Regions from separate parts of the Paraburkholderia sp. GAS33 genome, predicted to be linked through region 2. Evidence: predicted binding sites of a transcription regulator. Region 2 holds the regulator's gene; the other holds the start of a gene.
The links. The regulator HrcA, encoded in region 2, represses chaperone genes, less so after heat shock. The targets are predictions, from matches to a motif close to TTAGCACTCNNNNNNNNNGAGTGCTAA.

Region 1: P3T24_RS24260 (co-chaperone GroES) is a predicted target of HrcA. The motif match lies at 5,368-5,394, and genes of this name have one in related genera.

What each region holds. Positions count from the first base shown of each region.
Region 1 covers NZ_JBNDMP010000008.1:224,414-231,536, reverse strand. The annotation lists gene P3T24_RS24275 (family 2A encapsulin nanocompartment cargo protein cysteine desulfurase) at 1-1,707, shown strand, start outside; gene P3T24_RS24270 (FAD/NAD(P)-binding protein) at 1,741-3,183, opposite strand; gene groL (chaperonin GroEL) at 3,399-5,039, opposite strand; gene P3T24_RS24260 (co-chaperone GroES) at 5,054-5,344, opposite strand; gene soxC (sulfite dehydrogenase) at 5,609-6,907, shown strand; gene P3T24_RS24250 (c-type cytochrome) at 6,900-7,123, shown strand, end outside.
Region 2 covers NZ_JBNDMP010000023.1:47,070-54,192, forward strand. The annotation lists gene recN (DNA repair protein RecN) at 1-1,355, opposite strand, end outside; gene P3T24_RS37275 (NAD kinase) at 1,457-2,359, opposite strand; gene hrcA (heat-inducible transcriptional repressor HrcA) at 2,668-3,687, shown strand; gene hemH (ferrochelatase) at 3,900-4,970, shown strand; gene P3T24_RS37290 (RNA-binding S4 domain-containing protein) at 5,052-5,459, shown strand; gene grpE (nucleotide exchange factor GrpE) at 5,932-6,510, shown strand; gene P3T24_RS37300 (thioredoxin family protein) at 6,567-6,992, shown strand.

The DNA of each region.
Region 1 (7,123 bases), on a different contig from region 2:
CTCGGCAATCGTGTACCGGCGCTCGTACCGCATGCCACTGCGCAGAATGGCTTGCCGGATAGCGCGGTGACGATCGCTCCGGCGCTCGAGCCGCGCTTCGGTGGTGCAGCGCTGGCCGTGCCCGAGGGACATGGTGCGCAACGTCCGTCTGCGGGTGGGGCTTCAAGTACGTCCGCTACTTCGCCTGGTATTGCGTCGCCGTATTACTTTCTCGATCCGCAAGCGGATAACCGTCACAGTAGCGGTGCGGGTGGCCGGGACATCGTCGTACCGTTGAGCGATTCGATCACCGCCCAATCGTTCGGCCTGCCAGGCGAGAACGAGCTTCGCTCGTTGCTCTCGGTGCAGCGTTTTCCGCACGATGCCGGCTCGTATGAACCGGCCGCTTTCAATAGCGGTGGGTCACGCTATTTCGTCGAGGAAGCGCATCCGTCTACCGGTCCGGCGAGAACCGCTCACGGCGTGCCGAACGCAGCGGCTTCGGCGCACCCGCCGTTCGACGTCAATGCAATCCGGCGCGACTTTCCGATTCTTTCGGAACGGGTGAACGGTCGTCAGCTGGTGTGGTTCGACAACGCGGCGACGACCCACAAGCCGCAATCCGTGATCGACCGGCTCGCGTATTTCTACGCCCACGAGAACTCGAATATCCATCGTGCCGCCCATGCATTGGCGGGCCGTGCGACGGATGCCTACGAAGCGGCGCGCAGCAAGGTGCAGCGCTTTATCGGCGCGGCCTCGCCCGATGAAATCGTCTTCGTGCGCGGCACCACCGAGGCGATCAATCTCATCGCGAAGTCGTGGGGCGTGCAGAACGTGGGCGAGGGCGACGAGATCATCGTGTCGCACCTGGAACATCACGCTAACATCGTGCCGTGGCAGCAGCTTGCCGCGCAAACCGGGGCGAAGCTGCGCGTGATTCCGGTCGATGACTCCGGCCAGGTGCTGCTCGACGAATACCGCAAGCTGCTGAACGATCGCACGAAGATCGTTTCGGTAACCCAGGTTTCGAACGCACTCGGCACGGTGGTGCCGGTGAAGGAGATCGTCGAGATGGCCCATCGTGCCGGTGCGAAGGCGCTGATCGATGGCGCGCAGTCGGTTTCGCATATGCGCGTGGATGTGCAGGCAATCGATGCGGACTTCTTCGTGTTCTCGGGCCACAAGGTGTTCGGTCCGACCGGCATTGGCGTGGTCTACGGCAAGCGCGCGATTCTCGACGACATGCCGCCGTGGCAAGGTGGTGGCAACATGATCGCCGACGTAACCTTCGAGCGCACTGTGTTCCAGCCGCCGCCCAACCGCTTCGAAGCGGGCACTGGCAACATTGCGGATGCGGTGGGTCTGGGTGCGGCGATTGACTACGTGACGCGCGTGGGCATCGAGAATATCGCCCGCTATGAGCACGATCTGCTTGCGTATGCGACGAGCGTTTTGCAACCCGTTCCCGGTGTTCGGCTGGTCGGCACTGCGAAGGACAAGGCGAGCGTGTTGTCGTTCGTATTGAAGGGCTACGAGACGGAAGAGGTTGGGCAGGCGCTGAACGAAGAGGGCATTGCAGTACGCTCGGGGCATCATTGCGCCCAGCCCATCTTGAGGCGTTTCGGCCTCGAAGCTACCGTGCGGCCATCGCTCGCGTTCTACAACACCTGCGATGAGGTTGATGCGCTGGTTGCGGTGGTGCGGCGTTTGTCGACGCGGCGTTAGCGTTTAGCGCTTCCAGGTGCTTCAGGTGTCTGATCAGGATACCTGAAGCACTGCAGGCGCCTGCGCAACACTTAACGCTGCGAGCAGACGCGCACTGAGCCTCGTGGTCTGATTGGCGATTTCGATGACCGTCCCAGGTTCGACGATCGTGCCGCGCAATGCTGCGCCGAGCACCGAAATGTGCGGCGAAGCAGCACCGTTCGCTGCGATCGCGGCTAGCGATGGATCGACCGTAATGCCAAGCCCTACCGGTCCCGTTTGCACAAGGCCGCGCGAAAACAGATTGCGCACCAGGGGCTGCTCACAACCGGCGTGCCAGCGATAGTCGGGCCCGGTGCAGTTGACGACACCCTGGGCGACCATCGTGCGTTCTTCTTCGCTACCGCGTAGCCGGTAACGCACGTTCACGCCTCCCTCCAGAGCTTCCGCGAGATCGTTGACGATGGCCGCCTCGACGCTCAGACGGCCGCTTGTGCGCAGCGCGTCGACCAGCGCTGCGCTGACGGGTGGCGCGCGATGCAGAAACACGTCCCAATGCGGTCTCACGTGCCGGAAGAACCGCTGCCTGTCGATCAACGCTGCGTTATGCCACCAGTCTGCAAGATATGGCCTGAGCGCGCCCGGTAGCGATTGCCAGTCACCGCCATGCGCGATGATGGTTCGAGCTTTTTCGCGTAGTTCGCGCACGACCTGCCGCAATGTGCGCGGCGGTCCCACTCTTCCGAAAGGCGCTTCATCAGGCGCGGGGTTACGCCGTTCGACTGGCGTCAGGCCGTGCCGCGCCAGCACCTTATAGGTACCGCGATAACCCAGCTTTTCGAGCGATACGACGGCGTCGATCATCGTCAGACTTCCACCCACCAGCACGAGCTCGTCTGCGTCGACGAGTGCTGCAAGACGCGAGCAGTCCCACACGTTAGCGACATACTGGCCCGCTTGCGTGAGCCGGCCGTTCGCGTCAAAACGCGGCCGCGACTGGAACACGCCGAGCGCGAGCACCGCGTGATCGGCGAGCAGCACCCGGCCTGCGTCGAGCGCGAGCGTGACGCCGTTTGATGAAACATCGAGATCTTCGACGCGTGCCTGGACATGTTCGAACGTGACGCCGGGCGCAGCTTGCTGCTGTGCCTGCCGCAATTGCTCGCTTACGTAATCGCCAAAACGCCAGCGCGGCACGTACGCCTGGGCGACTGCATCACGAGGCTGGCCGGCAAACTCGGGCTGCAAAGTAAGCCAGTCGACGAAATGCTCCGGTTGCTCTGGATATAGCGTGAAAAGGAGGGCGGGGCCGTTGACCAGATGTCCCGGCTCCCGGGTCGAGTAAGCGAGGCCGCGACCCGGCTGCGCACACGGGTCGACGAGGCGGATCGCGAGGGCTTGCTGTGCTTCGCGCAGCAGCTTGATGGCGAGCGCCGTGCCGGAAAGACCGCCACCGACGATGACGATCTCTGGCGCTCCGCCGTGATGAGCGACCATGATGCTCTCCTGTGAATCCTCCGGCGCGCTCGGGCCGGGACGACAGGATGTTAATGGTCTGCTGAATATGGCCGAAACGACAAATGCTGATAAGCATTTGCGAAAAAATGCTTAAGGACGTTATTGCAGAAACACGCATGCCTGCGCGAGGCAGGCATGCGTGTTGTTAAGACCAAAGAATCAACGCGCGCGAACCGCGCGGGGCTCATCGATCGTCAGAAGTCGAAACCCGGACCGCCTGCGCCCGGCCCACCCGTCGGCGACTGCGGCGGCGCGTCCTTCGGTGCTTCAGACACGGTCGCATCGGTGGTGAGCAGCAGGCCCGCAACCGATGCCGCGTTCTGCAATGCCGTGCGCGTGACCTTGGTCGGATCGAGCACACCCGATTCCACCAGATCGCCGTACTCGCCGGTTTGCGCGTTGTAGCCGAAGTTGCCGCTGCCTTCCGCGACCTTCGCCACTACCACGCTCGCTTCCTCGCCCGCGTTGGCCACGATCTGGCGTAGCGGTTCTTCAAGCGCGCGCAGCACGATCTTCACCCCGGCGTCCTGATCGGGATTACTGCCTTTCAGATCCTTGATTGCGTTCCTGACGCGGATCAGCGCGACACCGCCGCCCGGCACAATGCCTTCTTCCACGGCCGCACGAGTCGCGTGCAACGCATCGTCCACGCGGTCTTTCTTCTCTTTGACTTCGATCTCGGTTGCGCCGCCTACCTTGATCACCGCCACGCCGCCTGCGAGCTTGGCGACGCGCTCTTGCAGCTTTTCGCGGTCGTAGTCGGAGGTGGCTTCTTCGATCTGCACGCGGATCTGCTTGACACGCGCTTCGATGTTCTTCGCGTCGCCGCCGCCGTCGATGACCGTGGTGTTCTCCTTGCCCACCTCGATGCGCTTGGCTTGGCCCAGTTCCGCCAGCGTCGCTTTTTCGAGCGTGAGACCGGTCTCCTCGGCAATCACCTGACCACCGGTAAGGATCGCGATATCTTCGAGCAAGGCCTTACGGCGATCGCCGAAGCCCGGCGCCTTGACCGCCACCGTCTTCAGAATGCCGCGGATGTTGTTAACCACCAGTGTTGCAAGCGCTTCGCCTTCGACGTCCTCGGCGATGATCAGCAGCGGACGGCCTGCCTTGGCAACCTGCTCGAGCACCGGCAGCAGGTCGCGGATATTCGAGATCTTCTTGTCGTGCAGCAGAATGAACGGGCTGTCGAGAACGGCGACCTGCTTGTCCGGATTGTTGATGAAATACGGCGACAGGTAGCCACGATCGAACTGCAGTCCTTCGACCACGTCCAGTTCGTCGGCGAGCGATTTGCCGTCTTCGACGGTGATCACGCCTTCCTTGCCGACGCGGTCGATGGCTTCGGCAATACGCTGACCGATCGATTCTTCACCATTCGCCGAGATCGTTGCAACCTGAGCGATTTCCTTGCTCGTGGTAGTTGGCTTGCTGATCTTTTTCAGTTCTTCGATTGCCGCAGTCACGGCCTTGTCGATACCACGCTTCAGATCCAGCGGATTGAGGCCTGCCGCGACGTATTTCTGGCCTTCGCGGACGATCGCTTGCGCCAGCACCGTGGCGGTGGTGGTACCGTCGCCGGCGGCGTCGCTGGTACGCGAGGCGACTTCCTTCACCAGCTGCGCGCCGATATTCTGCAACTTGTCGGCCAGCTCGATTTCCTTGGCCACGGACACACCGTCCTTGGTCACAACCGGCGAACCGAAACTACGTTCGAGCACGACGTTGCGGCCTTTCGGGCCGAGCGTGACTTTCACTGCATTGGCGAGAATGTTGACGCCTTCGACCAGTTTCGAACGCGCGCTGTCGCTAAAGACGATTTCTTTGGCTGCCATCTTGTGATGCTCCCTTATTGGTGGACTACGGCGACGATGTCTTCTTCGCGCAGCACGAGCAGATCCGTGCCGTCGACCTTGACCTGCTGGCCTGCGTATTTACCGAACAGCACGCGCTCGCCGACTTTCAGGTCCGGCTCGATACGCTTGCCGTCGTTATCGCGCTTGCCGGGGCCGACGGCGAGCACTTCGCCCTGATCGGGTTTTTCCGCGGCGCTCTCGGGAATGACGATGCCCGAAGCGGTTTTCGTTTCCTGATCAAGGCGTTTGACGATCACGCGGTCATGCAAAGGACGTAGGCTCATTTAGACATTCCTGCTGTGGAGATTTGGCACTCTTCGCTGGCGAGTGCTGACCGTGATCGAGTATAAGAATCGCCAACAGGGCGCTCCAATAACGAATCCTCAAATCCTTATCGGCGTTTTTCTGTTTAGTTTATTTGCGAGCCTGGTAAGCCGAGGGCAAGGGGCGTTCTACACATTGGGTTCGATCGATATCACGATTGCTCGTTTTGTCGGCGCCGCTTCAGTTGCTACAGTGGCCAGTTGGCCCATGACGCACTGACACCGATGAAAAAGGTTCGCGACACTTCACCCCATGCAGCCGATAGGCCCACTTCGCGCGGCCGTCGCCGTTTGCTGGGCGGACTCGCCGCGAGCGGTCTGGTGGTCGCACGTGCCGGCGCGGCCGCAGACCCGCTGCTAAAGCCACTTGATATCGCACCATGGAGCCGCACGCCGGGCGCGCCGATACTCGAGCATCCCTATGGCGTGCCCTCAGCGCACGAGGCCGATGTGGTGCGTCGTAGCGCGAAGGCGTGGCCGTTGCCCGGGGCCGCTTCGTCGATGACGCCGCTAGCGGACCTGTTCGGCACGATCACGCCGAACGGCCTCGTCTACGAACGGCATCACAACGGTGTGCCGGATATCGATCCCGATCAGCACCGCCTCGCGATTCATGGTCTTGTACGCGAGCCGAAACTGTTTACGATGGACGACCTGGTTCGCCTGCCGTCCGAATCGCGGATCCATTTCATCGAATGTTCCGGCAATACCGGTGGCGAATGGAATGGACCGAGCGGTCAACCGGTGCAACTGACGCACGGTTTGCTGTCGTGCTGCGAATGGACGGGTGTACGGCTTTCGACCCTGCTGGAAGAGGTGGGGGGCCTGTCGACGTCGAAAGATGGGCAAGGTGGACGCGGCGGCTGGGTGCTGGCGGAGGGCGCGGATGCCGCGGCAATGACGCGCAGCTTGCCGCTCGATCGCATCCTCGAGCGCGCCATGGTGGTCTATGCGCAGAACGGCGAGCGTTTGCGCCCGGAAAACGGCTATCCGCTGCGCCTGATCGTGCCGGGCTTCGAAGGCAATACGAACGTCAAATGGCTGCGCCGCCTGAAGTTCGTCGATGCGCCGCTGCAGACGCGCGAGGAAACTTCTCGATACACGAGCCTGATGGCGAATGGAACCGCGCGGCAGTTCGCATTCGAAATGGATGCGAAGTCCGTGATCACCCGGCCTTCACCGGGGCATCGTCTGAGCACGCAAGGCTATTACCCGATCAGTGGCCTCGCCTGGTCGGGGCGCGGCACGATTCGCAAGGTCGAGGTATCGACGGATGCGGGCGCTACGTGGCAACTCGCGCGCCTCGACGGAACCCCGCGCGATCGCGCGCTGACGCGCTTTCAACTGGACTGGTTGTGGCAAGGTGCGCCTGCAGTGATCCTGTCGCGCGCCACGGATTCGACCGGCTATGTGCAGCCTACGCGGGAAGCGCTAGTGGCGGCACGCGGGTTGAACTCGCAGTATCACTACAACGCGATTCAGCAATGGCGTGTCGACGCGAGTGGCGAGGTGCGAAATGCTTAATGTCTTGAGACGTACGCTTGCGCCTGCAGCTTTTGTCGTTGCGAGCTTGCTCGCGTCGAGCGCACACGCGGGCTACGGCGTCGGCACTCCGTTATCGGACCAGGACCTCGCGGCGTGGAATATCGACATCGCGCCCGACGGCCGTGGCTTGCCCGCAGGCAGCGGCGACGTCGCCACCGGTGCGCGCGTGTTTGCGGCCCAATGTGCCGCATGCCA
Region 2 (7,123 bases):
AGGCTGATCCGCGCCAGCTCGCCGCCTGAAGCGACCTTGGCGAGCGGCCGGAGCGGCACGCCGGCGTGCCCGGCAACGCGGAATTCCACCTGTTCGAGGCCATGCGCTCCGCCTTCCGGCAGCGCGACGAGTGCGACCTCGAAACTGCCGCCTTTCATCGACAGTTCCTGCATGCCCGTGGTGACCGCCGAGCCGAGCGCCTTGGCGGCCTTGGCACGTGCTTTGGACAGCTGTTTGGCATCGGCCAGATAGGCTTCCTTTGCTTTGGCCTCGGCAGCGTGCAGGCTGTCCAGATCCGCGGCGGCGTCCAGTGCGGCCAGTTGCGCGCGACGCGCGGCGTGTTCCTCCGGCAGCGTCTGCGGCTGCAGACGGAATTTGCGCGCGGCCGAATGCAAGGCGTCGACACGTCTTTCGATCTGGGCGAGCCGGTCGGGGTCCAGTTCGAGCCTTTGCGCGTAGTGGCTCAGCGAATAGGCAGCTTCCTGCAACTGGATTTCAGCAGGCTCGAGCGCAGCGAGCGCATCGTTTAACGCTGGATCGATTTCCGCCAGGTCGCGCAGCTTCGAGACGATCGATGCCAGATGCGTGATCATCGCCTCGTCCGACTCGGAGAGGGCGTTGAGCGCTCCCTGCACGCCTTCGATCAGGTTGGCCGAATGCGACAGACGGTTGTGTTCTGCGTTGACCTCTTCCCATTCACCCGGCTGCGGGGCGAGCTTGTCGAGTTCGGCCAGTTGCCACGCGAGCCGCTCTCGTTCGAGTTGCAGTTCGCGATCGCGCGTTTTGGCTGTTTCGACCGCTTGCGCCCGGTCGCGCCAGGCGCGCCAGGCGCGGCTCACCGCGGCAGCCTTGTCGACCAATCCTGCGTGCGTATCGAATAGCTCACGCTGCGCATCCGGGCGCATCAGTAACTGGTGGGCGTGCTGTCCGTGAATGTCGACCAGCATTTCGCCGACCTCGCGCAGTTGCGCGAGCGTCGCCGCAGTGCCGTTGATGAAGGCACGCGAGCGGCCGTTCGCATCCACCACACGCCGCAGCATGACGGTCTCGTCGTGCGAACCGGCGCCGTTTGCACCGTGCGTACTATTCGTGCCGCTCGCCGAGCCTAACGCCTGCTCGTCGAGCCACTGATCCACCTGAGCGTGCGTTTCGAATTCCGCGGTGATATCCGCGCGGGCCTCGCCGGTGCGCACGACGCTTGCATCGGCGCGGGCGCCAAGCGCGAGTGCCAGGGCGTCGATCAGGATCGATTTGCCGGCGCCTGTTTCGCCCGAGAAAACCGTGAAGCCGCTGTCGAATTCAAGGTCGAGCGCGGCGACGATGACGAAGTCGCGTATCGAGAGGTGGCGAAGCATGGAGGTCGTCTGGTAGCTTGGGTTACCGGCTGCGGCCAGGTGCTCAGGGTTAGCTCAGGATCGGCGCAGTGTTCGTTCAGGATTCAGGATTCGGGATCGGTTCAGGGCTTGATGTCGTCTTCGTGCGACGGGTATTCATTCCAGTGCAGCTTCTTGCGCAACGTCGCGTAATGGCTGTAGCCGACCGGGTGCAGGAGCGGCACGGTATGGCGTGAGCGGCGCACTTCGATCTTGTCGTTGTGTTCGAGCGCGGTAAACGACTGCATGTCGAAGTTGACGTTGACGTCGCGGCCGGAGACGATCTGGATGCTGACCTTTGAGTCGTCCGGCAGCACGATGGGGCGATTCGACAATGCGTGCGGCGCAATCGGCACCAGCACGATGCCTTGCAACTGTGGATGCAGGATTGGCCCGGCTGACGACAACGCGTAGGCGGTCGATCCAGTCGGCGTGGCGACGATCAGTCCGTCCGAGCGCTGGTTGTACATGAAGCGGCCATCCACGGCCACGTGCAGCTCCGCCATTCCCGAGAAACCGCTGCGGTTGACCACCACGTCGTTGAAGGCCAGCGCGTGGTAGATGGGGCTGCCGCCGCGCATGATGCGCGCTTCCAGCAACATGCGTTCCTCGCGCTCGAAATTGCCGCTCAGCATCTGCGGCACGAGTTCCTGCATGGCTGAAATCGGGATGTCGGTGATGAAGCCGACCCGCCCATGGTTGATGCCGATCAGCGGCGTGCGGTACGGCGCAAGCTGGCGGCCGATGCCGAGCATCGTGCCGTCGCCGCCCAGCACCACGGCCACGTCGGCGCGGGCGCCGATTTCCGCGGGGCGCAGGGCGGGGTAGTCGGTAATGCCGATCTCCGCAGCGGTGTCCGCTTCGAACACCACGTCGAAGCCGCGCCTGGCGATGCACGCGGCGAGCGCGGTCAGCGGCTCGCCAATGCCTGGCGTGTTGTTGCGCCCGACGAGCGCGACGGTCTTGAACTGACTGGTAACTTGCATGCCGGCATTACACCATAGGTGAGGGCTGAAAAGAACCGTCCGCGGCCACATGGGTGGCCGGCGCCACGCGGGCGCGCCTGTCGGGCTGCAGGCCCGTGCCGGCCGGCCTGCGCAGGATTATCGGCAGAATGATGAACTCCTCGTGACAGCGGGATGGTATGCGTTGCGTCGAACCCGCAGGTGCGGGTTCGCGCCAGGGGTTGTGCGGGCAAACCGGCACATGCAGCCCATGCCTCGCCAACGAAGGCGTGAACGCTGTTATTGTTAGCGCTCGCGGTCGTCGCGTCATTAAGCTAAACTTTTCCGTCATGCTAGATCCCCGCGCACAAACCCTCCTCAAAACGTTGATCGAGCGATATATCGCTGAAGGTCAACCGGTCGGCTCGCGCACGTTGTCCCGCTACTCCGGTCTGGAGCTGAGCCCGGCGACGATCCGCAACGTGATGTCCGATCTGGAAGAGGCGGGGCTTGTCATCAGCCCGCACACCTCGGCGGGCCGCATTCCAACGCCGCGCGGCTATCGTCTGTTTGTCGACACGATGCTCACAGTCGAGTCCGCGGCGGACGAGGAAGCGGTCACCCGTACCGTCAAGACCACGCTGCAGGCGGGCGAGCCGCAGAAGATCGTTGCAGCGGCGGCGAGCGTGCTGTCCAGCCTGTCGCAGTTTGCCGGCGTGGTGCTGACCCCGAGGCGCAGTCACGTCTTCAAGCAGATCGAGTTCATGCGCCTGTCCGACAAGCGCATCCTGCTCATCATCGTCACGCCCGAAGGCGACGTACAGAACCGCATCATGGCGACGCAACGCGATTTTTCGCCGTCGCAACTGGTGGAAGCGTCCAATTACATCAATGCGCACTTTGCCGGCCTTTCCTTCGACGAAGTGCGCCGGCGCCTGCGCGAAGAGATCGACGAGCTGCGCGGCGACATGACCACGCTGATGCACGCCGCCGTCAAGGCCAGCACAGATGAAGCTGACGCCGGCGAGACCGTGCTGATCTCCGGCGAGCGCAATCTGCTCGAAGTGGCCGACCTGTCTTCGGACATGGCGCGGCTGCGCAAGCTGTTTGATGTATTCGACCAAAAGACCAGCCTCCTTCAGTTGCTCGACGTATCGAGTCACGCCCAGGGCGTGCAAATCTTCATTGGCGGCGAGTCGAATCTCGTGCCGATCGAGGAAATGAGCGTCGTGACCGCGCCGTATGAAGTGAACGGCAAGATCGTCGGTACGCTCGGCGTGATCGGGCCGACGCGCATGGCCTACAACCGTGTGATTCCGATTGTCGACATCACCGCGCGCCTGCTCTCGCTGACGCTCAGCCAACAATAAGCGTCTGCGCCCCGGTACCGCGGCACGTTTCATTGCCTTGCCATTGCCCGCATCTCCGTCGGGCAGGAGCCCGAATTGCATGCTGCAAATGATGCGATGCGGCGCGCGGCTTGCCAATCGGCCGAATGGCCAGGTATCGGCTGCGGACCGCCCCGCTATAATGACTCTCACCTGAACCGATTTCCCGCTGTACGCGGCTAGCCCTGTTGCCTATGCGTTTCGATCTCGAGCGGCCATCGCAACCCGCCACATCTCATCGTGTTGCGGTTTTGCTGATCAATCTGGGCACGCCCGACGCACCGACGCCACGGGCCGTGCGGCGCTACCTCGCGCAGTTTCTGTCCGACCCACGTGTCGTGGAGATTCCCGCGGTCCTCTGGCAGGTGATCTTGCGGCTCCTGATCCTGCCGGTTCGCGGGCGCTCGTCGGCCAAGAAATATGCTGCGGTATGGACACCGGAAGGCTCGCCGTTACGCGTGTTCACGGAGAAGCAGGTGGAAGGTCTGCGGCATCTGCTGCAGTTGAACGGCTACACGGCGATCGTCGACTACGCCATGCGCTACGGCATGCCAGGCATCCCGGACATGCTGAATCAGCTCAAGCTGGCGGGTGCCGAGCGCGTCCTGCTGGTGCCGATGTATCCGCAATACTCGTCGTCGACTACGGCTACGGCATTCGACGCTGCATTCTCGGCGCTCAAACGCATGCGCAACCAGCTGGAAATCCGCACCATCCGCCAATATGCCGATCATCCGGCGTATATCGCGGCGCTGGCGGCGCAGGTACACCAGTACTGGCATGCCCATGGACGCCCGGATTTCGCGGCCGGCGACAAGCTGGTGCTGAGCTTCCATGGCGTTCCCAAACGTACGCTCGATCTCGGTGACCCGTATCACGACCAGTGCCAGCAAACGGGGGCACTGTTGATGCAGGCGCTCGGGCTGACAACGGTGGAGTGCCGCGTCACGTTCCAGTCGCGTTTCGGCAAGGCTGAGTGGTTGCAGCCCTATACCGCGCCGACGCTCAAGGAGCTGGGCGCGGCGGGGGTGCGCCGCGCGGATGTGTTTTGTCCGGGCTTTACTGCCGATTGCCTGGAAACTATTGAGGAAATCGGCATGGAAGTCCGCGACGAGTTCGTCCATGCGGGCGGCAAGGAGTTTTACCGCATTCCTTGCCTGAACGCCTCGCAGGCGTGGATTGCGGCGCTGGGGGAGATCGTCGCCCAGAACCTGCAGGGCTGGCCGGTGCAGGTGGCCTCCGCGCAAGGTACGGTGCCGGCGTGAGACTGGTTGACGGAATCGTTTTCAACGCGCTTGATGCGCAACTTGCGACGCCGCTTCGTACATAGGGCGCCAGACTAGCTGATGAACTACAGGATTTCGACCGAACCCGGCGCGCGCCTGCGCATCGACAAGTGGTTATGGGCAGCGCGTTTCTTCAAGACACGCTCGCTGGCAGCGGATGCCGTTGACAAAGCTCACGTAAGGATTGGCGGTGCTGCAGTCAAGCCGGCCAAGGAGGTGCGGGTCGGCGATCTCGTCGAAATCGAGATCGAACGCATCGTATGGCAGGTGGAAGTACTGGGTGTGTGCGACGTGCGCGGCCCGGCGAGTGTGGCGCAGACGCTTTATGCGGAAACCGAGGAAAGCAAGGTGAAGCGGCAGGTGGAGCAGGAGCGGCGTAAAACGTATCGCGAGCCGGCCGCCGCTTTGCACGGGCGTCCGACCAAGCGCGACCGGCGCACTATCGACAAACTTTCAGGTGGGGATTGAACAGTTGTTCCATCGTCGCGTGCACGCCGCCATATTCGGTCGTGCTGTCGTTGACGGCCCCGGACATGCAGATGGTCGTGGTTCCCGCTACGAGCACCAAGGCGACCACGGATATTGCGAAGGTCAGTTTCACGGTACTCCCCCGAAATGATGCTGGACGAACGCGCGATGAGTTAAGTGAAGTGGTATATACCAGGTTAGGGTAAACGTGCCTTCCCGGGTGGACAGCTGAAGTTTAGGTCAGTCCACGAGGCCGCTCAATCTCTATCTGATTAATGGTTGTAACGAGGCATTTCTGCCGCACTGTTGCGGTGCGAAAAGTTCCTTTTGACCGCTTGAAATCGTGCTTTGAGACCCAAACTCAGTAGGCGATGAGCGGTGGTTTGTGTGGCGTTTCTGCAACGCTCAAGCGGGCCTTTCAGAGCACCACGCGGCCGCCCTTGGCTTTAACTTTTTTACGACTTTCAGCGACATGGAAAACACGCAAGAGAATCCGACGAGCCAGAATCCCACGCCCGCCGAAGAAGCCGCGCGCCAGGCTGCCGAGGCCAACGCAGCTCAGCCGGAAGTCAACCCGGCTGAAGCTGCGCCGGCCGGCGCCGAAGCCGCGTTGGCCGAAGCGCAGACCAAAATCGCCGAGTTGCAGGAGAGCTTTCTGCGTGCCAAGGCCGAGACCGAAAATGTGCGCCGGCGTGCGCAGGAAGATGTCACCAAGGCTCACAAGTTCGCGATCGAGAGCTTTGCCGAGCATCTGCTGCCTGTAGTCGACAGCCTCGAGGCCGCCGTCGCCCACTCGTCCGACGACCTGCAGAAGGTTCGTGAGGGTGTCGAGCTGACGCTGCGCCAGTTGAGCGGTGCGCTTGAGAAAGGCCGCGTCGTGGCGATCAATCCTCCGGCAGGCGAGAAGTTCGACCCGCATCGTCACCAGGCTATTTCGATGGTGCCGGCCGAGCAGGAGCCCAACACCATCGTCTCCGTGCTGCAAAAGGGTTACGTGATCGCCGACCGCGTGCTGCGCCCGGCGCTCGTTACCGTCGCCCAGCCGAAGTAAGCCGAAGTAGACCTCAGGCATCGCTCAGGCGCTCCCGGGCAGGCATCCCCGCTATCATGGCCAACCTTCCCGTCGATTCCACGGCTTTTGCCGTGTTCGAGATGCAGGAATTGAGCGCAGAGTCGTTCGACGCCGCGCTCGAAGCGGTTCGCGATGAGGTGGCGGTGGTGTTCTTCTGGGGACTCGACTGCTTCAACTGCGAAATAGCGAAGAAGGCGATGCTGGCGCAGCCCGACGCGATTCGCGCGCTCGGGCTTAGATGGTTTCACAGCAACGTCTACGAGCACCGTGAGCTGGGCCGCCGTTTCATGCTGCATGGCGTGCCGACGTGGTTCTTCTTTCATCGTGGCAAGCGGCTTGGCCGGGCGACTGGCTGGCACGGCCTCGGGCAGTTCGAGGCGGCGGTGGCAGCCGCCCGGGGGAAGGCTGCCGCAAAGGCCGTTTCAAAGGCGATGGATGGCGTGGCCGGTACTGGCGGTTAGCCGGGGTGGCAACAAGTCGGGCAAATCCCCGGCAACGCCAATCCCGAAGCCGCAGGCGATTGAAAAAAATTAAAGACCGCATTGCATTCAAGGTCTTGAAAACGATGCAGACGCACTTATGTTGAGTGCAG